Regions from separate parts of the Asaia sp. As-1742 genome, predicted to be linked through region 2. Evidence: riboswitches for the same ligand, from Rfam matches in the RefSeq annotation. Region 2 holds a riboswitch; the other holds the start of a gene.
What was found. Region 2 has a riboswitch for cobalamin ahead of F3J08_RS11085 (TonB-dependent siderophore receptor). Riboswitches for the same ligand answer to the same signal wherever they lie in the genome.

Region 1 (15,166 bases), on a different contig from region 2:
AAGGCGCGGCTCCGCCATCGATCTGAGTTCGTCCAGCCCGCTCGCCATTACACAAACATCTGTTGATCATCTCCCGCCAATCTTCAGCATCGGCAATATCTCGGTGCGTCTTGGCGGCTTCATCGACATGTCGAATATCTGGCGCGACTCAAACCTTACGAGCGGTCCTGCGACTGCCTGGAACAACTTCCCTTACGCCAACAGCCCGAATCACGGGCTGAGTGAGGAACGCCTCTCAGCTCAGCTCACACGTCTGTCCACCCTGCTAGAAGCCAATCCGACCAACGATATACGCCTGCAGGCCTATATCGAGTCCGATCTCGGCGGAGCGGCAGGTACCACCAATTCCGTACAGATAAGCGGGTACACCCCGAGACTGCGGCAAGGTTACTTCACTTTTTCGAAGAAAGACTGGGGTTTCCACGTGCTTATGGGGCAGGCTTGGAGTCTTTCTACCAACTATGCAAAAGGTGTAACGCCCCGTAGCGAGCAATTACCCGCTGTGACCGACAATAACCAGATCCCGGGTATTACCTTCCTCCGCGTTCCCCAGATTCGTATCGGCAAAAACTGGGGAGAGAAATACTGGCTGGCTCTATCGGTAGAGGACCCGCAGGCAACAATCGCCTATTCAGCGGATCTTGCCTCTGGTGGCCGTCTTCCTGCCCTCAGGGGCTACACACAGGGGCCACGTGTATTCTATCAGAATGCTGGTGGCCTTCTGCTCAACCCGAGCGCTCAATATAGCGATAATCCGGTTCCCGACCTTATTGTGAAGGGCGCTGTCGATACCAGTCTGGGACATTATGAGGTTTTCGGTCTTGGCAGGTGGTTCCGCTCAGTCATCCAGTCACCTGATGACACCCATAGTCACAAGGATACAAAATTCGGCGGCGGCATTGGTGCCGGTCTGACTACATCCTTGTTTACAAAGGATCTGCAACTGACCGGCAACATCATTGCTGGTCAGGGTATCGGACGATACGGAGCCTCCCAGCTACCAGACGTCACATTCAATGGCCAGGGTGGCCTGTCGCCCATTCCGCAAATACGTGGTGCGCTTGGGCTGATTGGCCATCCCGACCCCTCGGTTCTGCTGTATGTCTATGGTGGCATTGAGGCGAGCAGTAAACGACGCTACATCGCCGCCGACGGGATGCAATATGGCTATGGCGTGAACGACCATAACCTGGCCGGATGCTCAGTCGAGTTCGGAGTTTGCACGGCACAAACCCGAACCCTTGCTTCCATGACAACCGGTGGCTGGTGGCATTTTCTCGACGGCACATATGGCAGTCTGATGGGGGGCGTGCAGTATACCTATATCCGCAAATTCGCCTTCCGCGGATCTGATGGCAAGGGCGGCTCGGTCTATCCAACCACATTCGGCAATACTGTATACGTTACCTTTCGCTATCTGCCGTTCCAGTAAGCATCACCTCGCCTCCTCGACGGGGCATACGATACTGACAAGCAATATGCCTGAGCAAAAGGCTTCTCCCCTGCGAGATCACGGTGCTGCGCCGGAGTGATCTCATCCTCCTTTTCGTATCCGTCTTGGGGATGACTTCATCTCCTCATGAAGATCGCCTCGAAGGGCAATCGCCCTCGCAACAGACTCTACGTGGCCATTCATAAACCGAAAACTTAACAATTATATCAATCAGATGGACATCACGTGTGACACCCTGTTGCCATTGTACAACAGGGCACCCTGTTTGCAGCGCTCTACCGCAATACACCTTCGCGTTTTGGAGACAGTGATAATAGGGGAAAGGGACTTTCGCCCGGTTACACTGTACAATCTTCCGGCGAAAGCACTTGTGCCGCATGGTGTAGCGCAAGGAGACGACAGACGAACGGACATGATGTGCCGGGTAACGGCACGCAAACGATGGGGTGTTCTTGATGCCATTTCCCGCAAGGGTGAAGACACGTGCTTTCACCCCCACACGGTCATTGCGTCTCCTGTTTACCCTGACTGCCGGCACAATGGCCTTTGTCCCTCTGTCTGCTTTGGCGTCCGAAAAAGCCAACGAACAATCCGACGCAGCTTCTCAAGATCAGAGGAAATCCCGTGCCCTGCGGAATCAGGCTCCTTTGCAGCACCCGCCACGCAAGCCTGCGCCATCGACAAGCGACAAACATGATCTGCCACATTCGGTGCCATCAAAGCGCGACGCGCTGAATGCGGACGCAGAACAGAAAGTCCTACCTGCAGAGACGATCTTCGTCACTGGCACGCGCCTGACGCAATCGCGTCTGACCAATGTCATGGCCGGGTCGTCACTGAGTGGCGAGCAGATTGGCCGCCGGGGCTATACCGATCTCGGGCTTGCCCTTCTGCGCGAAAACCCTGCCGTCAGCGTGCCTGACAATTCGTCACTTGGCACGCAGAACATGTTTGGTGCCGGGCAATCCTTTGTGAGCCTGCTCAATCTGGGCTCGCAGCGTACCCTCACCCTTGTTGATGGCATGCGCATGGGTGGCGGGGCTACGGCTTCGATCTATGGCGTGGGATCAGGCTCACAGGTTGACGTGAGCACGTTGCCGACTTCGCTCATCAAGTCGGTGGATACCCGTCTGGGCGGTGCTGGCGCAGCTTATGGTGCCGATGCCGTGGCTGGTGTGATCAACTATACGCTCGATGACCACTAAAAGGGTGTTTCGCTTGACGGTCAGGGCGGCTGGACACAGCAACTCGATGCCGCCAGCGAGAAGATTGCGTTCAAGGCCGGGACCGGTTTCGATCACGACAAGGGAGGGCTGGTTTTCGATGTCGAATATCGCAATCAGGCCGGTGTCGTCGCCAGTGATCGTCCGGATGTGTTCGGCGCCAATGCTGCCGCCTATCACCGACCAGCACTGGGTGAAACATCTCCTTACACTTATGTGTTGGCCCCTGACCTGCGTTTCATTCAGGCATCACTCACCGGTATGCCATCCCTGACCGGCGCCTATGGCGACTTTCCCGTGTATGGCGGCGCTTATGGTGCGACCTGGGCTGGGCTCGCTGCGTCAGGCATCGCCAATGCGAATGGCATTCCCCTGACCTTCAGCCAGAACGGCCAGTCGCTCGTACCGCTCAATGCGGGGATCTTGCTCAAGGGTGACACCGCTCAGGCCGTAGGGGGTGATGGTATCTCTCTGCGCAACTACACCCAGATCGTCACGCCGAACGACAAGCTCAACCTGACCTTGCTTGGCCATTACGATTTTGACCCTCACATCCACGCCCGCTGGCAAGGCTGGTACGCGCGCGGCAGCGCAGAAAACCAGGTGGGTCAGGGAACATGGAGCAGCACGCTTTTCAACGATGCGCTGACGGCAAACAATGCCGGCCCCTATAGCAGCAGCTATTATCAATACGGTGTCACAACTGGCGCTTACGCCCTGAGCACCAGCAACCCGTTCCTCACAAGTGCCGAACAGAGCACCATCAAGCAGGCTCTGGCTGAAAATGGCCTGCCAACCGATACATTCTATCTCAACCGCCTCAATCAGGATCTCGATCAGGGCCTGTTTCGCACCACATCGCAGATGTTTCGTTTTCAAGGCGGGCTGAATGGCGATTTCCGGGCCTTCAGTCGTCAGTTCAACTGGAAGCTGCAGGGCGAGTATACGCGCAATACCAATGCCACGACGGCCCCGTCGCTCGTTATTCCCAACCTGGTCAACGCGTTGAACGCTGTCACCGCCGCTGACGGCACAATCGAGTGTGCTCCCGGCTACCAGAATGCTCCGATTGCCACGCGCAGCGCGGTATGTGCCCCGCTCAACCCGTTTGGCTACAACCAGATGACGCCGGCCGCGCGCGACTACGTCACAACGGAGTCACGCTCGACCAACCGCAACACACAACGCGATCTGCAGGCCGAAATCAGCTCGACCGTGGCGAGCCTGCCAGCAGGGGCAATACGGTGGGATCTGGGTTACGAACATCGGCGCGAGGCCTATCATTTTGACCCCGGCGCCTATCTGCTTGGCTGGAAACAGGGCGATGGCAGCTATCTCCCCTACGGCAACAGCGCTTCGATCCCTTATACAGGTGGCGCCTATCATACGCATGAGGGCTTCGGCGAACTCGATATCCCCCTGATCTCACCGGCAATGCACCTCCCGGGTGCCTATCATCTCTCCCTGACAGCCAATGGACGCGTAACCTATAACAGTATCACCGGCACCTACTGGACCTATATGACCGGTGCGGCCTGGTGGCCCACACGTGATATCGGTCTGAGCGGCAATTACGCTGTATCGGTGCGCAATCCAGCCATCGGCGAACTCTACTCCCCTCAATCCTCAACCTATCAGAACGGTGTCGATCCCTGTTCCGATACAGGCCTTGCGTCTGGCCCCAACCCGGCCCTGCGAGCCGCCAATTGCGCACGCGCCGGACTGCCTCAGAATTTTGTCTCGAACTTCAATTCCTACGGCGTCGAAGGTACAGCCGGAGGGAACCGGAATCTTTCCAATGAACGTTCCAAAAGCTATACGGGCAGCCTTGAATTCAGGCCGCATTTCATACGCGGGTTCGATGTCAAAGCCTCATTCGTGGATGTCAGGGTTTCTGATGCCATCACCTATCTGAGCGCCAATGACCTGCTCAATGCTTGTTACGACACCGGCATCTACCCGAATAATCGCTTCTGCTCGACATTCACCCGGGATTCATCTGGCCAGATTTCCTCTTTCCGCTCCGGCTATTACAATATCGCCAGCTACGAGACCCAGGCCCTTCAGACGACGATAGAGTACAACACCCCCCTCTCCCGTCTGGGTCTGCCTGAGGGCTCGGGGGCAATCGACCTTCGGGGCAACTACGTGCATTACGTCAAGAGCACGCGCAATTATGCCGGAAGCACCTATCTGCTTTCGGGTGATATCGCCGCGCCCAATGACAATTTCACGCTTAACACCACGTGGATACGCGGCCCTTTCAACGCCCAGTGGCAGACCATCTGGTATGGCCCGAGCCTCGTGGCCCTTCAGGTACCGACCACGCGCTTCGAGGGCAACAAACGCCCGGCCTTCGCCTATTTTAATCTCTCACTCGACTATGCCGTAACCGAGCATTTCTCAACCAGCTTCGTGGTGAACAACATCACCGACGCCCTGCCACGCGATGCAGGCATCTATAGCGTAGGACGTTATTATGAGGCGCTTATTGGTCGCGCCTTTCAGATGCGCATTGGCGCCCATTTCTGAACGGAACGCCCGTGGCCGGTTGTGGTCTCGGCTGCTGGTGTGGCGAGACCATGAGTTCTTCGTCAGTTTTTGCGCCGTGCATCGACCCGGCTGAAAATCAGGGACAGCATCCAGGCCAGCACGAACAGCCCGATCACGATAAACCCGATCTGGTTGAAACTGTCGCTGACAGAGGCCACCATGCCCCAGAACCATCCTTCAAAACCGATCTGGTCACCCAGCAGGCGAAGCGTCTCGATACTGCCAATCCCGACAGCCACGATCACCGAGATCAGGGTAATGATGATGTTATAGCGCAGCTTGCGCAACGGATCGACAAAGGCCCAGCGATAGGCCCCAAGCATGAGAACCCCATCTGCCGTATCGACAAGGGCCATGCCCGCAGCGAACAGGGCAGGAAAGATCATGATCGCCGCAACCGAAACACCCCGGCTCGCCTGCGAGGCAGACAGCCCCAGAAGCGAAACCTCTGTCGCGGTATCGAAGCCGAGGCCGAACAGAAAGCCAAGCAGCACCATATGCCAGCTGCGCGAGACCAGTCTGAACAGCGGATAAAGAAGGCGCGACAGCACTCCGCCCCGGTTCAGAAGTGCTTCTGGGTCGACCTCCTCAATCGCCCCGCCTGCCCGTATGTGACGCCAGGCGCGCCAGGCGCCGCGCAGGACAATGAAATTCGTGATGGCCAGGGCAAACAGGAAGCCCGCCGAGACAAGCGTGCTGGCAATGCCACCGATATCACGCCACGCGCCAAAACGATCCTGCATCGCCTGTGACAGCAACGCCGTACCCAGCGCCGCCAGCACAACAATCAGGGAATGGCCGATGGCAAACCAGAACCCTGTCAGCAGCGGCTGACGCCCCATCTGGATGAACTTGCGTGTCACGTTGTCAATCGAGGCGATATGATCGGCATCGACAGCATGACGCAGGCCAAAACCATAAGCCAGCAGGGCATTGCCAAGCAGCAAGGGCCGATCGCGAAACATCACGAAGGTCCAGACCCAGAGCGCCATATTGGCCATAAGCAGACCAATCCCCAGCAGGGAAATGCGCCAGCGCAGCGACGGCGGAGACACCGGCAAGGTTTCAGCGCTCATCTCTGGCTCCCTCTGTGCCCGATCAAAGATCCCCGATGAGAACTCAATGCAGGCCTGACAGCATTTCGTGCACGTCGCGGCACGTCAGAAGGCAGGGTAAACTCGTTCACGAGAAGGGCTCTCCGCAACAACCGGATCATCCCGTCCGGTCTGGCCGTCAGACATGACAAGGGCAGGTCTCCTGGCTCACGGTTCATCGCTCCCCTGCCCCTTCCCGGATGACCTGCACCCAGTGGTTCCGGCAGGGCGCTCACCGCTCACAGTTGCGGGGACAGCTGCCGCCTCGTGCCCGATCCTTTCAGGATCAGCCAGCCCGTCCGACATTCCCTTTTCACTCACTCGCGCAAGACCCTCGACGGGCTCGACCCTACCGTTTCAACCAGGCGAAAGCCAGCATTCAACGGCCTTTATGCGAGTGTCTCTTCCATGCCCAAACCGTGCGTTTCAGGGGTTGCCCGACCGATATTGCTACTCCATCGAGGGAAACCATGCGCCTTTCCAGGCATTTGTTGGACCGTGACTTTGGTTCGGCCATGCGTCGGACATCAGATAAACGGGAGCAGAAAACGATGAGCGCCTATCGTACGATCAACCCCGCCACAGGCAAAACCGAGCGCGAGTTCGACCTTCACACCAAGGCACAGGCCTTTGAAAAGCTCGAGGCTGCCCATGAATTCTACAGAAGTGACTGGCGTCACCGCAGCTTTGCCGAGCGCAAGGCCATCATCAGCAAGGCGGCGCAGATCCTTGAGCAAAACAAGGAAAAATACGCCCGACTGATTTCCATCGAAATGGGCAAGGTTCTGCCTGAGGCCATCGCCGAGACCGAACTTTCTGCGAAGATCCTCGCCTATTACGCCGAAAACGCCGAGAAATTCCTAGCCCCGCGTGAGATCCCTGTCTCGGAAGGTCGTGCGACGGTTCTGAGCCAGTCTCTGGGTGTCATCTACTGCGTTGAACCCTGGAACTTCCCTTACTACCAGCTTGCACGCGTGGCAGGTCCCAACCTGATGGCCGGCAATGTCGTGCTCGCCAAACATGCACCGGGTGTGCCGCAATGCGCCCTCGCCTTCGAGGCGCTGTTCCTCGAAGCCGGGGCACCCAAAGGAGCCTGGACCAATCTGTTCATCGACAATGATGTGTCGGAAGAACTGATTGCGCGCCCTGAAGTGCGTGGCGTGGCCCTGACCGGCAGTGAGCGTGCAGGCAGTGCTGTCGCCGCACAGGCTGGCAAGGCCCTGAAAAAGACCACGCTCGAACTCGGCGGCTCCGATCCGTTCATCGTGCTCGACGATGCCAATCTCGATGAGGTCATCCCCCGTGCCGTGGCAGGGCGCATGTCCAATAACGGTCAGGTTTGCACCGCCGCCAAGCGTATGATCGTTCATGAATCATTGGCCGACGAATTCGTGCGTCGTCTCTCCGACGCCTTGGCCGAATTCCGCTATGGTGATCCGCTGGAACAGGGCGTCACTCACGGCCCGATGAGCAGCGAAAACGCCATGAAGCTCGCACTGAGCCAGGTCGAAAAGGCAGTGGATCACGGGGCAAAGCTCGTCACCGGCGGCAAGAGGCTCGACCGCGAGGGCTTTTTCATGCAGGCGGCCCTGCTGACGCATGTCACCAAGGATAACCCGATTTTCTACGAAGAGATCTTTGGTCCCGCCGCCATTGTCTACCCGGTGGCCGATGACGATGCCGCTATCGCGCTTGCCAATGACTCTCCGTTCGGTCTGGGAGGTTCCGTTCATACGGCTTCGGTCGAGCGTGGTCGCAAGCTTGCCGAGCGCATTGAGACCGGCATGGTGTTCATCAATGATGTGACGGGCACCGCTCCGGAACTGCCGTTTGGCGGGGTCAAAAATTCCGGCTATGGCCGCGAGCTTTCCTCCAACGGGATCGAGGAATTCGTCAATCACAAGCTGATCCGTTCAGCCTGATGAAAACCGGCCTGTCACGATCGTCCAGCTGATCCGTGACAGGCCCTCAGGATGCCCTGTGCAAGGCCTTACGAAAGCCCATTCCTGACCTCATGAGCGCCGCGACACGCTTTGCCATGAAACTAGACCTCACGTTTTCGCGATGAATAGGGTGCAACGCGCAGCCTGTGGCAATTGACCGCTGCCCGGAAAACGGAGCCTCACCATGACCGATTACGCAAAGCCCCCCTTCGATACCCCTCTTCAGGATCGCATCCCCGGTCAGACCAAAGCCATGACGCCCCTCCCCGATCATGGTGAGGAGAGCTACGAGGGCTCAGGTCGTCTCACGGGCAAGATTGCCCTCATTACAGGTGGCGATTCAGGCATAGGTCGTGCAGTCGCCATCGGATTTGCGCGCGAAGGCGCCGACATCGCGTTGTCCTATCTTGACGAGGAAGCCGACGACGCCGCGGAAACAGCTGCCTGGATCGAAAAGGCGGGCCGCAAGGTGCTGCTGCTCCCCGGCGACCTGAAGTCACGCGAGATCTGCAAATCCGTGATCGATGAGACAGTCTCGGCCTTCGGCCGCATCGACGTTCTGGTGAACAACGCCGCTTTCCAGGTCGAACGCCTCGCTCTTGAGGACATCTCGGAAGATGAGTGGGACGATACGTTTGCCACCAATATCGGCGCGACATTCCGTCTGACCCGTCACGCTGTTCCCCATATGAAGCGCGGCGCCTCGATCATTCATACCATCTCGGTCAATGCGGACAGCCCCAAGCCGCGTCTGCTCGCTTATTCTGCCACCAAAGCCGCCATCCAGAACTTCAGCGGCGGACTTGCGCAGTTGCTTGGTGAGAAGGGTATTCGCTCCAACACCGTTGCCCCGGGCCCGATCTGGACACCGCTCATTCCTGCCACCATGCATGGCGACCATGTGCATGTCTTTGGCGAGGACACCCCTCTGGGCCGCCCTGGCCAGCCTGTCGAGCTGATCGCGCCTTACGTCATGCTGGCCAGCGACGAGGCCAGCTATATCTCGGGTGCTACCATCGCCGTGACGGGCGGTACGCCTGTCATCTGAGGGATAGTGGGGCCTTGCCCCACACCCTACCAAAGGGCCGTCGCCCTTTGAAAACCCTGGATGCTGGAATTACCGAGAAGAAAGCTCTGACTTGGGCTGCGGCCGCACGCGGCATTGCGGTTATGCCGCAACCTGGGCCAGAGGCTCGTACGTCGGGTAACTTTACCTTATCAGCAGCCGCGATGGCATCGCCGCTACAGAACCCAGACGAATGGACTGGAAGAGGTTTCTACCTCCCTAGGAAGCAGGGCAGCGCCGCGCGCTACCCGCTTCCTGCACTGGTACAACCGAAGATCAGCGATGGCCGTTGGTTAGCTCATCGGCGAGTGTCTTCTCGTTATAGACCACTCTGAGCGCGGTGATGATGGCGCTCGTATCGGTCGCGACAGCACGGTTATTGCTGATGTCGTAATAGAGATCACCCGCAAGGCTCGGCAGATTACCATCGAAGATCAGGCCGACAGCCTTACCTTCGCGATTAATGACCGGAGAACCGGAGTTACCCCCCACAATGTCGTTGGTCGAAACGAAATCGAGATGCGTTGCCAGATCCAGATTGGCCTTCGCATCCAGCCAGCGCTTGGGCAGAGCAAAAGGTTCGCTGCCGGTGGCGTGACGGTACATACCCGCAAAATCCGTGAAGGGCGCAACATCCGTGCCATTCTTACGCCAGCCCTTGACGGTGCCATAAGACAGACGGGGCGAGAACGTGGCGTCAGGATACAACGCATCGAGGCGATTTTCGGCCTTGGCCTGAGCGAAGCGTGCGCGGGCGATATCGCCCTGAGCCTTGTGCAGCGGGGCCGCAACGTCGTCACGCATACGATCGTGGAGTGACGCATAATCGGGATAAAGCTTGCGGGCAAAGACGATCAGCGGATCAGTCGAGGCTTCGATGGCCTTCAGACCCCCTTTCCACAGAGCGAGACGTTGCGCCGGATCAGCCAGATGCGTCCCCTTGATAAGGCGCGCCGCCACATCTTCCGGTGCATCATTGCCAAGGGCCAGATGGACAAGACTGTCATCGGCACCTGCCACCTGACGCAGGCTGGTCAGGCTGAGTGCCAGAGAGGCGATTTCAAGGTCGGGATAGAAGGGCTCTTTCGCACCAAGGCTGGTCTCGATTTCGCCAAGCTGGGCATCATGGAAGCCCGCATGACGCTTGGCGTCGGGCTTGGCCCGCTCATGGGCCCCTTCCACCAGGGTCATGACGTCATCAAGGAAACCACGGAAAACCATACCGATGGCCAGATTACGCGTGAACAGATCCTTCTCAAGCGTAACAGCCTTGTCCACCATGGCAAAAGGCTGACCATAAGCAGCACGACGCGCCGGGTCGGCATCGATCCAGCGTTGCAGGGCGGCATCTTCCTTCTCACGTCGGCTCACAATATCGCCTGACTGAAGTGCTGCCTGAGTGCCGGAATAGGATTTCAGACCGTTCTGGATACCGAACAGCGTATTTTCTGCCTGTTTCGCGTGATCGGCGCTTTCACGGCTGTATTGCCACAGCATCCCCTCACGCACCGAAAGCATGGCGATAATTGCCGGGTTGGCGACATCACGCTGGAACGCAAGGGCTGCAGCAGGCAGCCCGCGCTGCGTGCGCCCCGGATTGCCGGAGGTGAAAACCAGATCATCCGCCTTGGGGCCGTTCGGATCGAACTGCAGGAACGGCGTGTTAACCGGCTTGCCGCCCTCATAGACGCGCAGCATCGACAGATCGATATCGTAGCGGGGATAGTCGAAATTATCCGGATCACCGCCAAAGAAAGCAATCCCCTGCTCGGGGGCCATCACCACGCGCACATCGTTGTAGCGGCGATAACGGTAAAGCGCGGTCTGTCCACCATGATAGAGCGAGACCATGTCGCAGCGCCAATGCGCGTCGTCACCGCCCACGCAATCCTTGGTCAGCTTGCTTTCCACTTCCTGCAGGGCTGCCGAATAGGCGGCTCCCTGCTTGCCCTTGGTGGCTTCAGCCACAGGGGCAGACACGTCTTTCATGGTGTCGAGGCGATCGAGCTCCATACCGGGGCACTGGCGCTCATCGGCTAGGTCCTTTGTGTAGAACCCGTCGCGGAAATAGTCGTGATCCTTGTCGGACAATGCTGCAAGGCATGAATTGGCGCAGTGATGATTGGTCATGACCAGGCCGTTGCCTGACACGAAGGAGGCAGAGCATCCCTCGGCCAGACGTGCCGAAGATTGCACGACGTGCTGGATCCAGGCGGCATCAGGCTTGAAATGATAGGTCTTCTGCAGAGCAGCGTTGGGCAGATGATCGAATGTCCACATGCCTTCATCGGCGCGTGCAGCGTCGGCAAGCGTTACGGCACCGAACAGGGCCGATGAGAGGAAAAGCGATAGACGGGCACGGGTCATGGGCAGCAGCTCAGCTCTGGATAATGATATAATGTATCAATCCATAACATACGATATTTTGCAAATCGCAAAGCTAAAGGCCGACACCCTTGTTGCTTGGGCCTCGAACGCCATAGCGAGCGGGCCAAGGATGGCCCACCCATGGTATCGTCCGCGCGGCGCGATTGATCGGCTGACTTTATAACACCGCATATCGAGGGGCAAAAAGCCTGTCAGCTTTCATGATCCAATCCATGACAAGTTTATGACATCCCACTCTGCTGCCCCACCGAGGTACAGCAAGACGCCTCCCAACTTGTTCAATCGCCAATCAGAATGAAAATATATTTACAAAGTAGTTACATGTTCGACACGACATCACGGCTTGTTTCATCAGTTCCTGACATGACAGTCCATGGCCAGGATGGGAACGAACACAGGCCTCAGGTATCGACGCAACCTGATCATGGCTTGACCATTCCGCCCCAAGACTTGCGTATGGAAATTATCCCATAATCTATACATGAAATTTATATGGGTGTTCTTATAGTATGATCCATATACAAATTGTCTCCGGACATTCAAATCTTCTGCAGAAACAGATGATTATACAACAGAAATATTTCGACATACTGCCATAAAAGCTTAACTTTACTCAAACGCTCCCGGTAACGCTTTTGCGACCCGTTACATCCAAGACACGTGTCGGAGAGACCGGTGAAAAGACTTGCCCTGTTCCTCGTTGCAACGACTGCCTGCACGCCCTTCGTGAGCCGCGCTGCCGATGCCGCAAGCGCCGCCGAGGCGCAGGACGTCGCACAGAAAAAAGCCGACAAGACCACGGCCCTGACGAAGAAAAACAAATTCGTCAAAAGCACCGACGATGCCGAGCAGGTGGTCGTGACAGGCACGCGTGAAAGCCATGTGAAGGCCCGCCAGAGCATCAGCCCCGTCGTGGTGATCTCCTCAAAGACGCTGGAGCGCTCGGGCGAGCTGAACGTCGCCAATGCGCTGACGCGCACCTATCCCTCCATCACCATGAGCGCGCGGGTCCAATACCAACTCGCTGGTGTCGTCCATCCAGATGCGTGGGCTGGGGCCGAACGAGACGCTGGTTCTGGTCGATGGCAAGCGTCGTCATTCCACCGCCAATATCGTGCAGAAGCCGGGGCCGCAATTTGCCTCGTCAGGCGTCGATCTGAACATGCTGGCTGGCAACATGATCGACCATATCGAGGTGCTCGAGGATGGCGCCGCCGCCATGTATGGTTCAGACGCCATCGCCGGTGTGGTGAATATCATTACCAAGAAAAAGGATCACGGTCTGACGCTCAGCGGTCAGGGCGGTGCCAATGCCTATCTCGGCAGTGGCGAGCAATACCAGCTTGACGCTGATGGCGGGTTCAAACTCGGCAAGGATGGTTATGTCCATCTGGGCGCGCAGTTCTATCAGACACAGCACGCTATTGCCTGGGGCCCCGATCATGCATTGCTTGGCTACTGGCCAGCCGGCGCCGATACCAAGAACTACTTTGTGGGCGTTAAACCAGGCTCCGAAAGCTGGCGCGGTCGCAAGACCGATTATCTGAGCACACCGAAAGAAACACGCGAGACCTTCGCGCTCAATTTCGGCAAGCCGCTTGCTGCCGGTATCGAACTCTACGGACAGGCCACGCTCGGCTATCGCCATGCCGAAATGCGCGCCTATAAATACCCCTATGTTGTTCCCGCCGCAGGCATCAGCGAACTCCGCCCCATCACGGGGGATGATGAACTGGATTACGCCGCCGAGCTAGGCCTCAAGGGCGAGAACCTGTTCGGCTTCGACTGGAATCTCTCAACAGTCTATGGCGGCGATAATTCGCGCATCAGCATCCGCGATGTGGTCAATCTGGGCGAACTTGCCCGCACAGGCTATTCACCCAGCAAGTTCTGGGACTACACCCAGAAGAACACGCAATGGACGAATAATCTCGACCTGCGTCGCGGGTTCAATATCTGGTCCATGCCGGTCAGCCTGGCGTTCGGCGGTGAGCACCGTCTGGACTCCTATCAGATCATCTCGGGTAATCCGGAGTCCTATCTCGATGGCGGCCCGGTGGAACATGCCGGTATCCCGCCCCAATCGGCAGGCACATGGTATCGCAACATCTACTCGGCCTATGTGGATGCGACCTTCCGCCCCACGCGCAAGCTCTCCATCGATGTGGCAGGCCGCTACGAATATTATACCGACACTGACAACACCGAAAACGGCAAGCTTTCAGCGCGCTATGATTTCACCAGACGCTTCGCGCTGCGTGGCACCATCGCCAACGGGTTCCGTGCGCCGACATTGCAGGAATCCCATTTCAGTCGTCTGAACATCTTTGCCGGTACCGGCAGCGTTGGCGGTCAGCTCCCGGTGGAGTCCACCGCCGCCCGCTCGCTGGGTGCTCAGGGCCTGAAGCCGGAACGCTCGGTCAATGCCAGTGCGGGTTTCACCATGGAGCCGGTACGCGGCCTGCATGTCGAAGCCGATGTGTACCAGATCAATCTGCGTGACCGTATCGTGCAGGGTGGCACGGAGCGCGGCGCACAGGCGCTGGACGCCATCCGCTCTTTCGGCTTCGATGTCTCGCCGACCGCTACCAATGCGGCAGCGTCTTCGGCCTACTTCCTGTCGAACGGGGCAAGCACGCGCACGCAGGGTCTGGATATCAAGGCCGATTATCTTGTGCACATGCATGATTACGGCAATCTGGCGCTGATGGCGGCGTTCAACCTCAACCGCACACGCCTGCATCACAATGGCATCTCGACCATCGGCAAGCCGCTGCTGAACGAGCAGACCATCGCCTACATCACCACCGCCACACCCCGCAGCAAGATCATTCTCAACGCGCTGTGGACCATCGGCAGGTGGGATGTGAATATCCGCCAGAGCCGTTATGGCGAAACCACCAACATGATGACCTATCAGGACTGGACCCCGGCCTCGGCAACCTGTGACAGCGGTGGCGCCCTGCGTTACTCCAATTCCTGCTTTGGCCAGTTCAAGAACACACCCCGCTGGCTGACCGATCTTGAGGTGGGCTACAAGATCACCTCGCGCGTCCATGCCTCCATCGGCGTGAACAACGTGTTCAACGTCCGCCCTCGTCGTCTGCCCGGCAATCTCGTGCCGGCAGGTGGGTCGATGTACGATCAGTTCTCCAATCAGGTGCCCTTCACCGGCGGCTATTATTTCGGGCGCGTCAGCGCAAGCCTCTGAGCGCAGCGCGACCAGCCTCATAGCGCCAATCGCCTAATCAAGCCGGGTGCGGAAACGCTCCCGGCCTTTTTGCCGCATGGCCCCGTCCTTACTTCCTTTTTCCTGCGCCGCCCGCCTCCAAGCGGGATGGGGGCCGGATTGACAGCCTCGCCCGATCTCCCGATCCTCCCCCGCGGCAGAGCCTTCTGCCCCCGGATGGTGGATAGGATACGTCACACGCAACCTCACATTCGGG
Region 2 (15,166 bases):
TCGACTCGATATCCACGAGCGGGTTAGCCAAAAAGCGCGCGCTTGGCCTCGTCGGTGGATCGTCGGGTATCTCTCAGGGAGCCACTGTGCCAAAGCAATGCGATTTATATCTCAATATGACTGATCGCTTAAGGTGGAGATCCGCGAGTGTAGCGTGGGCGGTGGCTCTAGGCACAATCGCAACTGGGTTATGCTCCCGATGACTGGTCCGCTGTCCCAGTCCTGCGAGTGTGAGCGAAGTTGTATGATCGTCGAGAGGCTACCAGCATCGATTTCACCCATTTTATCTATCGCGCATTGTCGTACGCAAGAGGGCGGAGAAGCTGACTCCGGTGGACATGGCTTACCGTCCAGCGCCAGTCTCCCGTGCCAAACGCAATGACGGGGCGACCAGCGAGGTGCAAACGCGCTTTCCGCGATTGGCTATCTCTTCGAGAGTGTCGGGCCGGGCCCGAGGAAGTGCCGATACGCAGGAGTTACGCGTTTGCAGGAGATTTGGAGCGGGATTGCCATTGTAATATACGCCTCTGGTGAGGTATTGATGACGGGTCCCGCGCCACACCATCGATTGCAGAATGAGCCTGATAAGCGTATGTCAAATACTAAAGCGCTACTAACAAAATACGTATATTCTTCATTCAGTTTGTTGGTTATTTTGCCAACCATACTCACGATTTCATATTTCATCTTTATCGCGACGCCTCAGTACGTATCAGAGGCCCAGTTTGTAGTTCGCGGTGAGGGTGTTGCTCCTCCTGGTGCTCTGGCGAGCCTGCTTGAAACCACCGGGAGTGGTAGTGCCACCAGTGAAGATACCTATGCGGTGCAGGACTACATGATGTCCCGTGATGCGATGGACCTACTGATCAAGGATGACGATCTGCAGTCGATCTTTGCGCGTCGCAATGCTGACTTCATCGCCCGGTTCCCCAACTTCCTGCAGGGCCAGACACGCGAGCATTTTTATCGATATTATCAGCGCCATGTACTGGCGGAGCTGGACTCCACCAGCGGAATTTCTACGCTCTCCGTGCGAACATTCTCGCCTCAGGACTCGCAATTGCTCGCACGCTCGTTGATGATCGCCGCCGAGCAACTGGTGAACCGCATGAATGCGCGTCAGCGGGAGAATCTGATCAGCAGTTCCAGGAAAGAGTTGGAGAGCGCTCGCGCGGCATTGGAAGAGGTTAACGGCAAGATCGCTGAGTACCGCACAAAAGTCTCCTTGATTGACCCGCTTAAGCAGTCGGCCCCAGTCCTTGCTCAGGCTCACGAACTCACAGTGATGCTGACTAATAATCAGGGACAGGTCGAACAACTCCAGGTGGCTGCGCCTCATAGCCCGCTGCTTCCCGTACTCAAGGAGCGCATTCGTATCCTCAAGAAACAGATTCAGGCGATCACCGGCTCTGTTGTCGGTCCGGATAACTCTCTTGTACCGCGTATCACTGAATATGATGCTCTCGCGACACAACGGACGCTTTATGAGAAACAGTTGGAAGGTGCGGCACTGGCACTGGAGGCGGCGAAGACACGCGCGGACCGTCAACGTCTCTACATTGACGAAGTCGTTCAGCCTAACCTTCCAGACTATCCGACTTACCCCAAAGCGCTTGCGACTACGCTGATCGTTTTTGTCACTTTGGCAGCGCTGTACCTGATGGGTAAGCTGTTGATTGCTGGCGCACGCGAGCATCAGGCAACATGAGCAGAATGGCGCGGCTCAAAAATCTCTTTGGTCTTTTTCGCCTGCAGGCTCGCGTGATCTATGCGCTTCTTATGCGCGAATTGCATACGCGTTTTGGCCGCGAAAATATCGGCTTCCTATGGATGATCGGTGAGCCAGCGCTATTTTGCGGCGGCGTTACTGCCATGTGGACGCTGGTTCGCCCCTCACATGAACACGGGCTGCCTGTGACAGCGTTTGTGGTCACTGGATATGTTCCTCTGACGATGTGGCGCCATGCAATGTTCCGTGCGGTCAAAGCCTTTGAGGCGAATGGTAGCCTCCTTTTTCACCGGCAGGTAACACCGCTCGATATCATCCTCGCCCGGGTGATCCTCGAAGTCGTCGGAACTCTTATGGCGGCTATTTTGGTAGCTGTTTCCGCCATTGTTCTGGGACTGATGCAGCCACCCCGTGATCTGGGTATTCTTTATCTCGGTATCGGCATGCAGATCGGGTTCTGTCTCGCCAGCGCGCTGATCGTGGCTGCGTTGAGCGAACTTTCCGATCTGGTGGAAAAATCGATTCAGGTGATCGCCTATCTGGCTATTCCTTTTTCGGGTGCTTTCACGATGGTCGACTGGTTGCCACCCAAATTCCGGGGCTGGCTTCTCTGGTCACCGAGTGTGCAGAATATTGAGATGATCAGGCACGGTCAGTTTGGGAGCAGCGCACGCGCGCACTACAATATTGGTTACGACGCCTTCATCACCCTTGCCATGATACTCGTTGGCATTGTTTTGGTTCTGAACATCAGAAAGCACATAGAAGTACAGTGATCCATTGCATTGATATCGTGAAGGATTTCCACGTCGCGCGCGGCTACCGGCGCGTTCTGGATCACGTCTCATTCTCAGTAAATCCTGGTCAGAAACTCGGGATCATGGGGCGAAACGGCGCTGGAAAATCGACTCTCATCAAGATTATTGGCGGGGTCGAGATTCCGACATCGGGCAAGGTAAAGCGTGTGATGTCCGTCTCATGGCCCCTCGCGTTTGGCGGTGCATTTCAGGGAAGTCTGAGCGGTCTGGACAATCTCAAGTTCATCTGTCGCATATACGGCCTCGATTATGCCACCACCCGGACTTATGTCGATGATTTTGCTGAACTGGGGAGTCAGTTGGGGGAGCCGGTTAAAACCTATTCCTCGGGCATGAGGGCACGTCTGGCGTTTGCACTGTCGATTGCGATTGAATTTGAATGCTATCTCATCGACGAAGTTATCATGGTTGGCGATGCTCGTTTTATGAAAAAATGCCAGGACGAATTATTTGGGAAGAGGAACAACAGGGCTCTTGTGATCGTCTCACATGACATGGGTTTCATCAGAGAGCATTGTGACAGCGGTGCGCTGCTTCATCAGGGCACACTTCGTCTTTGCGACTCTGTCGACGGAGCAATTGCGGAATACGAGGCGTTATAAGCGCCCGCGGTTTATACATAAGATCAGGTCCCACATCGATGCTCATGTCAAAATGACCATCGTTCTGAAAACACAAGATTGAAGAGTTGATGAAGTGATCAGAGCTGTTTTGAAAAGAGGTGGGCGTCATTTATGCCTGTTGTCGGCGGTGAGCCTGCTCGCTGCGTGCAGTGCCCTCCCTGATAGCGGACCGTCGGAGCGTAACGTTCTCAAAAGCGTCGGACAGCCTTCAATTAACTCCCTTGGCTTTGAGATCCTGCCGGTTGATCTCAAGACAATTTCAGTGCTCTCAGAGGAGCGGCCCCCGCTCATCTCGAGTCTTGAGGTCAAGAACGCGCCTGTCGTATACAACGATCGTGTCGGCAGGGGCGACATGCTCTCCGTCTCTATTTTCGAGGTTGGGAACAGCCTTTTCTCCAACATATCGCACAGTGCTACCGCGTCGTCCCTTGCTGGCATGACGTCTACAAGTGCCGGTGCTACCAATACGGAGTTACCGCCTACCGAGGTCGAGGCGGATGGGACAATCGAGATACCTTACGCGGGGCGAATTAAGGCAGTAGGCTTCACGCCGCGGCAGATTGCGGAGGCAATCAAGCAGAACCTCGATGGCAAGACAGAAAATCCTCAGGTGATGGTGCATATCGTCCGGGATATCGGTAACACCGTGATTGTCTCTGGCGAGATCGAAAGGCCGGGCCGTGTGGTACTCTCTTCTGCGAGAGAGCGCCTATCGGATCTGATCGCTATCGCTGGTGGCGCGAAATGGGCACCGCAGGATACGTTTGTGCAGTTGTTGCGCGATGGAAAGACAGGTGGCACCGATCTGAGCACACTGCAATCCCATCCTGACCTTGATATGGCAGGCTTGCCGGGTGACCGGATCCAAGTGATCTATCAGCCCAGAACCTATACGGTGTTCGGCGCTTCAGATCATGTTTCGGAGACCCCTTTTAAATCGCCTGATCTGACGCTTGCTGAGGCAATAGCCCGTAGTGGGGGACCGAACGACTCTCGCGCAGACCCTAATGCTGTATTCCTGTTCCGATTTGAGGATGTGCCCGCAGCTCGAACGCTGGGACTCAAAACCCCCGCGATCCGACATGGGCTCAATGAAGGCGTACCGGTTATCTATCACCTCGATATGATGAACCCTACGAGCTACTTCTTGGCCCAGCACTTTCCGATGAAGAACAAAGATGTGCTGCTGATTGCGAATGCGCGGACAAACCGGTTCTACAAGTTTAACCAGTTGATCGGCGCGTTGACCGGGCCCGCCGTAACGGCAGCTTGGGTCGCAAAGTGATATGCACGCGCCGCTTCTGGCAAAAGCGGCGCCCATGTGCCAGTTAGTCGATGACTGCACGCCACGTCGAAAGCCCCGTATTTTCCGGCGTTAGGATTCTTGTGGGGGATTTCCGGTCACGTCCTTCCATTGAAGACTTGGCTGACTCTAGTTGATCGCGCCCGGCCTGCATCAAGGCAAGTGGCGCATGCCCCATAGGCACTTCGGTTCACTGACGAATGTTGTCTTTTGTCCGCGTGAATCCCTACCGAACGAAGAAGCCCTGCTACCTGCTACGCCGGGTCCCCCAATCAAGACCCACCACGACAACAGCCAGGGTGGAATCCGTTGATGCGCTCAGCAAATCGCTCAGCACGGCATCTCAATGACGTCAAAGAGGTAACTCTGCTCGACAGCCCGAGATCGATATTGCCCGGAGATCGGTCTCGTAACCCACCCGTTGTTTGCGCTCAGGTTAGCGACACCGAACTGCTCTGCTGCGATCCCTAGGGAAAATGCCTCCAATAGCTTCGAAAAAGTGACGAGTTGGAGGGACGACGGACTGGACGATGGTTGTAGCGGTCGCCTCTAAACCTGCCAGCGTCCTAGAGCAAAAGTAAGCGGTCACAGGCTCCTTTCCCGCTTAACTCAAATCCTGCATCACATGTCGCGATGAGTGAAGCGTCGCCAAGATAGTCAGCGTCAGCAAAACCTCTCTGGTCGATGCCACGACCTCCGTCGCACTATGCTCATTGACTAAGCAAACCACCGTAGGCGGAGTTTTCTACCTTCGGATATTTATTTCGTACAGAAATCTTCGCTCGAGAATCTTACGGATGCCGATCTATTGCGCCACTCTCGGCGTATACAGGTCACCTTTCAACGACCCTGGTACACTCCTTAACTCTCCTCTTTCGCGGTGCGCTGAGGCGTAACGGTGATGGTAGAGGGTTTGAACAGATGGAACATGGGGCCAGTCAGTAGCGTGGAAATGACGGCGAGAACCATGAGTGAAGCGAAGGCAAATTCGGAGAGCATGCCTTGCTCATGAAGGATGGTCGCAGCAACGATCTCCATCAGGCCTTTACATTGTAGCAGCGAGCCAAGCCCAAAAGTTTGTCGTGTGGAAAGGTTGGGGGCTGGAGGAAAGGCGTATATCGATCCCATCTTGGCAATGATCGAAATGAGCACGAGTGAGAGGGATGCGAGAACAGATGGCCAGGTCAGAGCATCTCCGTCGATACGAAGGCCGCTATGCCCGAAAAAGAGGGGCGCAATCCAGATGAGACAGAATGTTGAGATGGCCTCGAAAGGTAGACGCTTCACCCAGGATGGCGGCATGAAAGCCCCGGCGAAATAGGCGCCTATGAGTTCATGAAGGCCGAGGGTCATGCTCGCCCAAGATCCGAGTATCAAATAAACGGGTACGACGCCCCATATCAAGGCTTTGGGCGGGTTGCGAATGTGCCGGGATGCCAGAGAACCGGCGAGACCCAGACCTAACAGGAGGAAAACAGCAAGGCACTGGCGCAGACCCCAGCTTTGCATCGCCGTTTGTCGCTCTGCAGCGAATTGCAGGAGGGCAAGACCTATCCACAGGGTCGCATCGTCGATGACAGCCAGTTTGAGTGCAAGCTGGCCAAGTGGCTTATCCTCGATCGGTAATTCGCGCACAATTCCGATAAGAACAGGTAGCGCACTGACCGCTATGCAGAGGCCAATGGATGCAGCGCCTATAAGAGGAGAAACGGCGGGTGCATGCCAGCCCGGTAAAGGCAGGAAAAAGTAGAAAACGAGCGCAGTACCAATCAGGAAGGGGCCACCCAACGCAGCTGCCGCGCCTGCAAGCAAACGTGGCACCGAGGGTGTTGAGATTTTGCTGTCTCCACTGTCCCCCTCGGGATGCTGCCACATTTCCATACCGGCAGTGAAGGCCAGTACGAGCACAGCAACCCAGCCGATCGTATCGCCATAGAAAGATGGCAATCCAGCCGATCTTACCGGCAGATGCCACACTGCGGCAAGAATGCCGATAAGGATTGGGATAACCGCGATTGGTATGGTGCGACCGAGCAGGCGCCACAGGACCCAGGGGACACAGACGAACAAACCCAAATCCGCGATGAGCGCCGTAAAATCGTTCATACCATCCCTTTCCACGTTGCACGAAACGATAGCTTAAACATCAAATGAAGGGAAATCATCGCGCCAGCATCACTTATGATCGCAAGCGCTATATCTTCGCACCTGCAGCAATTGGAAGAGGCGTATTGGAACTGTGGCCTGACGCGCGGGCACTTACATGGATATTTGAGCGCACTATAACTGTTTCTTACACCTTGATGTATTAATTCTTGACGCTTGTGACTATGCACGGAACTGCTGGTGTTCGCACAACGGGCTGTGAACTATCCGAGGCATTTTATGCTCAGGGCTCTTTTGATCGATGCAAGCAAGCATGGGCTCACGTGCTGTCAGGGTGAACGCAACTCGCCATGTCACGTGACTCTGTTGATCAGCCGCATCGCTGATCCCTCCAACCATATCCTGCCAGTTTGCCGGATGATTTTGCGCTCCTTCGTTCCGCACCGCTCACAATATTGCCTCGATCTTTCTCGTCGGCCCTTACTTTGAGCGATACTTATCCGTGGTATCAGCTTCTGTCCCAATAAGGGTTGACGCGCCGCGCCTCTCTACCACCTCTTGGGGAAGCGTGCACCCGGCATAGGGAGGGGGGCGTAATCACCCCCCCCATCGTTCTCACAGTGCGGCCTGCATGCTGATCGTGAATGAGCGCGGCGCGCCGATCAGGACCTCGCTTGGATAGCTGGTGTCCGCCCATTGCACGTAATGCTTGTTGGCAAGATTATCGATCCGGCCATACAGGGTGATCCCCCTATAGACATGCCAGCCAGCAAACACGTTCACAAGAGCATAGTCCTTGAGCGTAAGGGTGTTTGCATAGTCCCCCTTGCGTGCCGAGACGTAACGCATGCCCGCACCCAGATCGAGCGGCAGGTCGAAGACGTTCGACCATACGCCCCATAGATTGGCCGTTACCGCCGAAACGTCCGGAACCTGATTGCCGCTCGCATCGGTCGAGGCATTCGGGAAGAACGTGCCGTAACGGGCATAGGTATAGGCCACGTTCCCCGAGACGCTCCAGTGCCGGTCAATGCGCCAATCGGCCTGCCACTCCATACCGCGCGATTTCTGGCTGCCTACTGTCGAGACACTGTCCTGTCCGGTCTGGACGAGCACTCTCGTCCGACGGATATCGTAGAAGGACAGGGTTGTGACGAGCCGTCCCGAGAGAGCACTGGCCTTGAGCCCAATCTCTCCCTGACGTGAGTGACTCAATCGGGAGAATTGCCCTCGATTGGCAAGGAAGAGATTGGAGCCCGGTGGGTCTTCAGCCGTGGTATAAACCCCATACAGGCTCAGATTGGGCAGCAGGTCGAAGACCGGACCTATGCGGAAATTGGCCGGATTGTAATGCCCCTTGAAGCTGGTGGACGCATTGAACTGGCCATTCTGGTTGAAGTTCTGCCTGTCGAGCGAAAGCCAGTCATATCTGAACCCTCCCACCAGCCGCAGCCTGTCGGTGATCGAGAGGGTATCCTCAAGAAAGAGGCCCGCGTCGATCATGGTCGTGGGAGATTTACGGTAGGGATACTCCCCGGCAAATGACCCGAGTGCGCCACCTTCAGGGCTCGTCAATGAGACGCTGTCGGCATAATCCGCATCGGGAAAGCCGCGATTGCGGATGAAGCGAATGTAGTAGGCATCTCCGCCAATCACGAGGCGATTGCGTAACCCGAACAGGGGATAATCGAAACGGGCATCGACGCTGTCTCCAAGCTGATGCTGGTTCTGATAGACATAGAAACGATCGCGGCCGATCCGGCCGGGCGTGATTGCCTGTCCGCTCGCATTAGTGGCGCCGGGTGACGCGACATAACTGTAGGTCTCGGCATTGTCCCAGCGACGTTTGGCATACAGGAAATAGGCCTTGTCATGCAGTGAGACATGGTCGCTGGCAGCCCAGTCCAGATGCAGCGTCGGCGTCGCATCGACGGAGCTCGCCCGCGGGTTGGCTACATTGTAGTTGCGCCATAGCGAGGCTCGGCTGATGACGAGGCCCTGAGTTGAATGGAGTAGCCCACCAGCTGCGTCATTTACAGCAGAGCCCGGTACGAGCGGCGCTCCGTAATAGGTTGAGAGATTATCGGTCAGGTAATCAACAGTAATACGTGCCGTGAACTTCGTGTCCGGATGCCACAGAAGCGTGGTGGTCCAGTCATTGCTGCGCGGGTTGGCGCCTTTGACATAGCCATCAGACGAGGTCCGGCTGAAATCGCTTCGTATCGCCAGGGTACGGGTGAGGGGCACTGACCCGCCAATGCCTGCATTCCAGCTATTGAAGCTCCCGTAGGAGAGCAGGGCGTTGGCACGCACATGATCCATGTCCGGCGTACGCGTGCGCATATCCACAGTACCGCCGACGGCACCCTGGCCATAAAGAACGGAGGAGGGGCCTTTCAGGATCTCGACCGCCTCGAGATTGAAGGCGTTGAGTGGCCGGTTCACCATGGTCGTGGGACCGAAATAGAAGCCGTCGCGCAGGATCAGCACCTGGTTGCCGCTGAAACCACGCATCATGAGCTGGGCCGGATTGCCGGGCGAGCCACCGGAGGTCACACCCGGTGCGAAATCGGCAGCATCTTCGGCATGCACATAGCCGCGCTGCGAGATGATCTTCTGATCGATAATCGAGATCGAGGCCGGATTATGCTGGAGGCTGAGTCCGAGCCGACCGCCTATGGCTGGGCGTGCCTTGAGGCCGGTACTCTCACCATGAGCCGTAATGTACTCGTCGTTGCTGCCTTGCTCCTGAGCGAGGGCAGCAGGTGAAAGCGGCAGAAGGCCAAGTGCAGGCGCGAGAGAGATGCCGGTGAGAAGACAAGCCCTGAGTGAGCGCATGGGGCGCATGATATGTGTTCTATCCCGTGTTCACGTCACTACGATGGGCAGTGTTTCCCCTGCCACCTGCAGGACACCCCGCCCGCCGGTTCTCGTCCGTGACCCCGTGTGATGGCAGGTCTCCTGACTTGTGCGTCATGATGTGCGAACTGGCCTTCCCGGGGGGATAGTCCCAGTGGCTGAACCCTTGGCGGGTCCACGTTCGCACACTCTTCACCTACAGTTGCGGGGGCAGTCATGGCGTTCGACCATGTTCCCTTTTCATCCCGTCTCCGGGACACCATCGGATCGGACCCTAGCTTTACAACTCGTGCTGTCAATGCTGCGTGGGTCCTGGTCTATAGTTTGGCTTTTCCTTGCGTCTATTTTGCGACAGCGCTGAGGGCCTTGGGTGCGCAGGCGTGCGACGGCACAGACGTGCTCCACGCGCTGGGGAGCGAGAGGGTCACGCCTTGAAGAGGTTCTGTTTCTATCCAGGCGACTATCGCTGTGTCGCCCCCGCCACGCATTACGCACGTCGTTTTCCTGATGAGACAGGCTTTCAGGCCGGGTTCCCACGCCCGAAATGCGGGTCCGACCGGCTGGGCGATCCGTTTTCGACATGACCCGCGAGAGAGAGAACAAGCTTGCCCGAACGGGTGACGCAATCGGCGTGGTACCAGTGGTCACTCGCGGCAACCGGTATGGTGTGTTGCAAAATTTGCCCCGGTTGTAAGGAAAGGTCCTGTCGCTGCCCGGTGTAGTGATCGATGAGCAAGAGCACGACGGGCTCGTTTGCACCGGTCCCCTGTCCCGCGCAGTTTAAGGACAGCTGCAGGCTGCTCCCGTTCGCCTGTGACGTCAGGCCGATGCGGCTCTCGGGATCATGGAGACGGTAGAACCCGTTCGGCCCGTATATCTCGACCGTGCCTGAGGCAGCACAGTGGAACACAGCCGTTGTCTTGCCTGCAACGGTCAGATGTTGGCTTGCCTCACCCGTCTGACGGATACGAAAAGCCACACCCTGCTCAGCCGTGTTGGCAAAGACCAGTTTCGTCGGCGCATCGGCGTGGCTTGTGACGGCGAAGCGATAAGGCAGAGCCCGGCTCGGACGCTGACCCGCCTCCTGCAGGGGCAGGCTGCCATGTTCCGGTACGAGCGGGGGAGGGTGTGCACAGGAAATTCGTGTCTGGGGCAGATACGCGCTCGTGTCAGGAAGAGCCACGGACCACTTCGCATCAGGCTTGCTGAAATCGAAGGCAGAGGTCAGATCGCCGCAAACCGCACGCCGCCAAGGTGTGATGGTCGGGCAGGGAACATTGAACCGCTGCTCCAGAAACCGGATGACCGACGTATGGTCGAACACCTGAGAATTGACCCACCCGCCTTTCGTCCAGGGCGAGATGATCAGGGCGGGTACGCGGGGCCCGAGGCCGACCGGCTCGCCGTGAAAGGCCTCACCGTCCGGAAGCTGGCCAGTCGCTATTTGCGATGAGGGAACGGGCGGCGGTACATGGTCGAAAAACCCGTCATTCTCATCGTAATTCAGAATGAAAACGGTCTTGGCCCATGTGTCGGGATGTCGAACGAAAATGTCGATCAGCTTGGAAATCAGATGCTCGCCAAAGCCGGGCGGCGCTTCGGGATGCTCCGACAGGGCCGCCGGTGGGACGATCCACGACACCTGAGGCAGCGTTCCATCGACAATGTCCTTCTCGAAGGCCTCCAGCAGGTAGCGCCCTTCCAGTTCGTGCATGTTCTCCTTGTTTGAGCCCGGAACGACCGCGCGCGCCTGACGATATCGCCAGTCCTGCTTGTCGAGATTACGGAACTGCCTGAAGGAGGCGAGGGGATTGTCGCCAAAATTGTCGTATTCCTGGTAGAATTTCCAGGTCACCCCGGCCTCCTGAAGGCGCTCGGGATAGGTCGTCCAATCAAAAGGTGTGAAGGCAGGATTGTCGTGCGCCATATCGGCCGACCAGTTGCCGTCATCGACATTCTCGACCGCCTGTTTGCCATCAGCGCCGACAGCAAGGCCGTTTGTACCGGTAAAGAAATAGAGTCGGTTGGGATTGGTCGGGCCGAAAATGGAAGCGTGATAGGCGTCGCAAATGGTGAAGGCGTCGGCCAGTGCGTAGTAATAGGGAATTTCTGCGCGGGTAAAATATCCCATCGTCATCGGGCTTTTAGGGGGGACCCAGCCATCCCACTCGTTCCATGCGGTCTGGGTGCCTTTCCAGCTATGGTCAAGGCTTTTGAGGCAGGCCGCCGAAGTATGGATCGTATCAAACAGGAAAGGCCATATGGCACGGCCGGTTGCGTCCTTCTGGGCAAAGACCGGGCTCCCATCCGCCTGCTTCTCGGCGCGGGGGTCGCCAAAACCACGTACGCCACGCAGGGTGCCGAAGTAGTGATCAAAGGCACGGTTTTCCTGCATCAGGATAACGACATGCTGGACATCCCTGATCGTGCCGGTTTCACGATTGGCAGGGATGGCGAGGGCCTGACGCAGGTTTTCTGGCAACATGGTCCCTGCCAGCGCGGCAGCACCGAGATGAAGGAAATGCCGACGGCTGGGTTTCATGCTGACTGCTCCGGAACTCAGTTGAAGTGCTTGCGGATCGTGAAGAAAACCATGCGCGGGGCTGCGGCCTGAAGCGTCTGGAATGTGCCGGACGGATCGGAGTTGATAAAGCCGTTGCTGCCCACTGTCGCCACATAGCGCTTGTTGAACAGGTTGGAGACGTTGATCTGCGTGTCCAGACCGCGAAGCCAGAAATTATGGCTCTTGAAGCGATAGCCAAGGTTCAGGTTGAACACGTCATTGGCCGGCACATAGGCATCATTCGTATAGGTGTAGTAACGACGATCCTGGATCTGCATGAGCACATTGCCCCAGATCTGCCCGTCATCATAGCCGAGCTGCACATTGGCCAGATTGCGCGGCATGCCGACCACGTTCTTGCCCTTGATGGCGGCCGAGACCTTGCCATCAGCCATTACATCATCCTCATAGAAGGAGTTGTTGAAGGCGTAGGAAGCGAAAATCGACCAGTTGGGTGCGAACTGCCAGTTCACGGCAGTGTCGATGCCGCGTGAGATCACCCCGCCGACATTCGACAGAACAGAGGCGTTACCCTGAATACCCACACCCTGCGTCACAGCCAGCAGGCGATTGCCGAATTCGACATAGTAGCCTGTCACGGTCGCCTGGAATGTCTTGGTGTGATAGCGGTAGCCGAGTTCTTCCGTGTTGGACATTTCGGGCTTCAGCTTGCCCTGAAGTGCTTGGAAACCGGCAACTGTGGTCGAGAAAGGCCCCGAGGTCTGGGCGCTATCGAAGGCAGCCATGTTGCGCGCATAATCCACGAAGATTTCGTGGTTATGGTTGAACCGATAATTCGCACCGACCTGCGGCAGGAAGCCATTGGTGGCGTTGAGCGAGCCCGAGGGATAAGCCGTGGGCATGGGGGTGCCCAGATAGCTGCCGTTCATGGCGCGTGCCGTGTTGTCCACGATCAGCGACTTGAAGCCGTAATTGACCTTCAGCTTCGGTGTGATCTTCCAGGTATCACCCAGATGGACCTGATAGGTTTTGGTGTTGAAGGCACTCTGCCACTGCGTTGCGAAGGCGTTGTCACGATACCAGTGGGTCGAGGAGGGCGAGCCATCCAGTGCCAGCGGGTAGAACCGGCGTGCCTGATTAAAATTGTTGTTTTCGAACCAGAAGCCGCCTTCGATGGCATGGTTGGCAATCTTGTATGTCAGGCTGCCAATGAAACCGGCACGATGGATATCGTATTCCGTCGTGCGCGTAGAAAGCGGCGAGCCGCCAAGCTGTGCAGGTGTTGCCGTGTAGGGCGTGACCCACACGCCTTCACCTGTGTTAGTGTGGCCATAACCCATGACATAGCCGGACAGGCGATTATTGACCCGGAAATCGAGTTTGCCATAGCCCATGGCATCCTCGCGCAGGCCGCCCGCATTATAGTAGACGGTATCCTGATTTTCGATGCCTTTGGGGAAGGCGGTGCCATTCTGATAGGCGTAGGCAATCTGCTTCGCGAGGGCATAGTTGCCTGTGATATTGTCGAGATTATAGCCGTAGGTCTTGATCTGGGCGAGGGAGAGATCCTGATAGTCGTTCTCGGCGCGCTTGGACCAGTCACCAAAAACAGTCAGTTTCAGGTTGTCACCCAATGGCTGCACGTATTTCGCATTGGCCTGGTCCTGGCGCTGCACGCCGTCACCCTTCCATTTATTCGCATCCTGATGGTCATAGGACACATAGAACTTGCCGCCGCCCTTGAGCAGACCGCTATTAATGCGAGCGAAGGTCCGCCAGGTCGAGGCAGAGCCGATTGTACCGCTGACATCGGCGCCGAATTTGTCTGACGGATCGATGGAGGTGAATTGAAGCGCACCACCGAGGTCATTGGATGCTGCGACACCCACAGCCCCTGCGCCCTGCGTCAGCGTGGCGGGGCCGTTATTCTCGGTTTGCAAGGCGCGACCGATGGAAAGCCCGTTATCATTGCCATAGGCCAGATTGCCCAACGGGACGCCATCAAAGGTGAAGCCAAGCCGGCTCTGGTCGAAGCCACGAATGATGATCTGCTGCGACCATTCATAGGAGCCGAGCGGATCGGACGAGGTGAACATGACACCCGGCAGTTTCGACAGCGCCTTGAACGGGCTCGTACCCGGTGTGTATTCCTGTATCGCCGTGCGGGAGATCGTCTGTGTTTCGCGGGCCTGACCAGCACCAAGCACGATGATCGATTCAGGCGATTTTGCCTCGACTGAGGTTTTTGGCGTGACAGCTGTTGGCACTGCGCGCCTGCCGGCTGATTGAAGCTTTCGCGTTTTTTTCGGCTCGGGCTGAGCCGCGTCACGCTGTGCAACCGTACCATTCTGGGCCATCGCTGCGGGGTGCGTTGCGACAAGCAGGGCCGGAAGGCTGGCCGAGATAATGAGACGATGTCTGAGTTTCATTGAGAGGAGCCGTTTCGTCCGAGAGGGTCACGATGCGGCTGGTCATTATCGTGACAGGACGTGTCAAAGTATTATGGTTTTATTAAAATCAAATCGGAAACAAAACATTCATCACTCTGTCATATAGTAAAACTCTAAACAGGCCTCTCTGATCTCGCTCTAAGCGCGCTCTAAGCGCGCGGGTTGCGGCCAGCGCGAACGCAATTCCCGTGATATAGGCGATAAGGTTGAGCCACGAGAATTGCTGGCCCAGCAGGAAATGTCCGACACTATTGCGCCGCAACATTTCCAGAGCTTCAGAATGAGCCAGCTTGATACACTCGCTGGCGCCGGCTCCAAGGGCGGCGATAAAAAGCGCGCGCCTCAAGGATTTCCCACCTGTGAGCAGCAGGGCAAGGAACCAGAACATGGCCCCCCAGAGGATGGATCCACTCCATTTCCTGACAACCAGAGGCAAGCCAAGAGGGGCAAGGCGGCAAAACAGACCGAGCGTCACGACAAGCAGACACAGCCCCATTGAGTGCAGACGCCCCGGAATCTCATGTCGAGGAGGGAGCAAACTTTTCTCCGTCGGTCTCACCGCCCTCCTGCCTCCACCGCGTTTGCGAGATGTTGCGGACGATCAGGCCGCAGAAGCAGTGTGACCGTGATGAAGGCGACGTACAGCAGCAGATACCAGGAAACGAGTTTCTGGGGATGGACGACCCATGTAAAATCACGCTTTGCGTAGAGCCATGTTCCGGTGAAGGTGCCGATATTTTCCGCAATCCACAGG

Region 1: it holds a riboswitch for cobalamin, as region 2 does, so the genes downstream of both, F3J08_RS03840 (HoxN/HupN/NixA family nickel/cobalt transporter) here and F3J08_RS11085 (TonB-dependent siderophore receptor) in region 2, are expected to answer to the same signal.

What each region holds. Positions count from the first base shown of each region.
Region 1 covers NZ_VWWA01000002.1:242,761-257,926, reverse strand. The annotation lists gene F3J08_RS03850 (hypothetical protein) at 128-1,432, shown strand; gene F3J08_RS17110 (TonB-dependent receptor plug domain-containing protein) at 1,909-2,658, shown strand; gene F3J08_RS03845 (TonB-dependent receptor domain-containing protein) at 2,827-5,208, shown strand; gene F3J08_RS03840 (HoxN/HupN/NixA family nickel/cobalt transporter) at 5,271-6,305, opposite strand; cobalamin riboswitch at 6,459-6,674, opposite strand; gene F3J08_RS03835 (NAD-dependent succinate-semialdehyde dehydrogenase) at 6,875-8,245, shown strand; gene F3J08_RS03830 (SDR family oxidoreductase) at 8,451-9,314, shown strand; gene F3J08_RS03825 (S46 family peptidase) at 9,609-11,699, opposite strand; gene F3J08_RS17105 (hypothetical protein) at 12,366-12,602, opposite strand; gene F3J08_RS03820 (TonB-dependent siderophore receptor) at 12,763-14,931, shown strand.
Region 2 covers NZ_VWWA01000006.1:117,720-132,885, reverse strand. The annotation lists gene F3J08_RS11110 (capsule biosynthesis protein) at 593-1,708, shown strand; gene F3J08_RS11105 (ABC transporter permease) at 1,714-2,505, shown strand; gene F3J08_RS11100 (ATP-binding cassette domain-containing protein) at 2,502-3,149, shown strand; gene F3J08_RS11095 (polysaccharide biosynthesis/export family protein) at 3,244-4,455, shown strand; gene F3J08_RS11090 (cation:proton antiporter) at 5,335-6,579, opposite strand; gene F3J08_RS11085 (TonB-dependent siderophore receptor) at 7,195-9,426, opposite strand; cobalamin riboswitch at 9,513-9,717, opposite strand; gene F3J08_RS11080 (phosphocholine-specific phospholipase C) at 9,959-11,980, opposite strand; gene F3J08_RS11075 (TonB-dependent receptor) at 11,998-14,391, opposite strand; gene F3J08_RS11070 (DUF2809 domain-containing protein) at 14,480-14,908, opposite strand; gene F3J08_RS11065 (DUF817 domain-containing protein) at 14,968-15,166, opposite strand, start outside.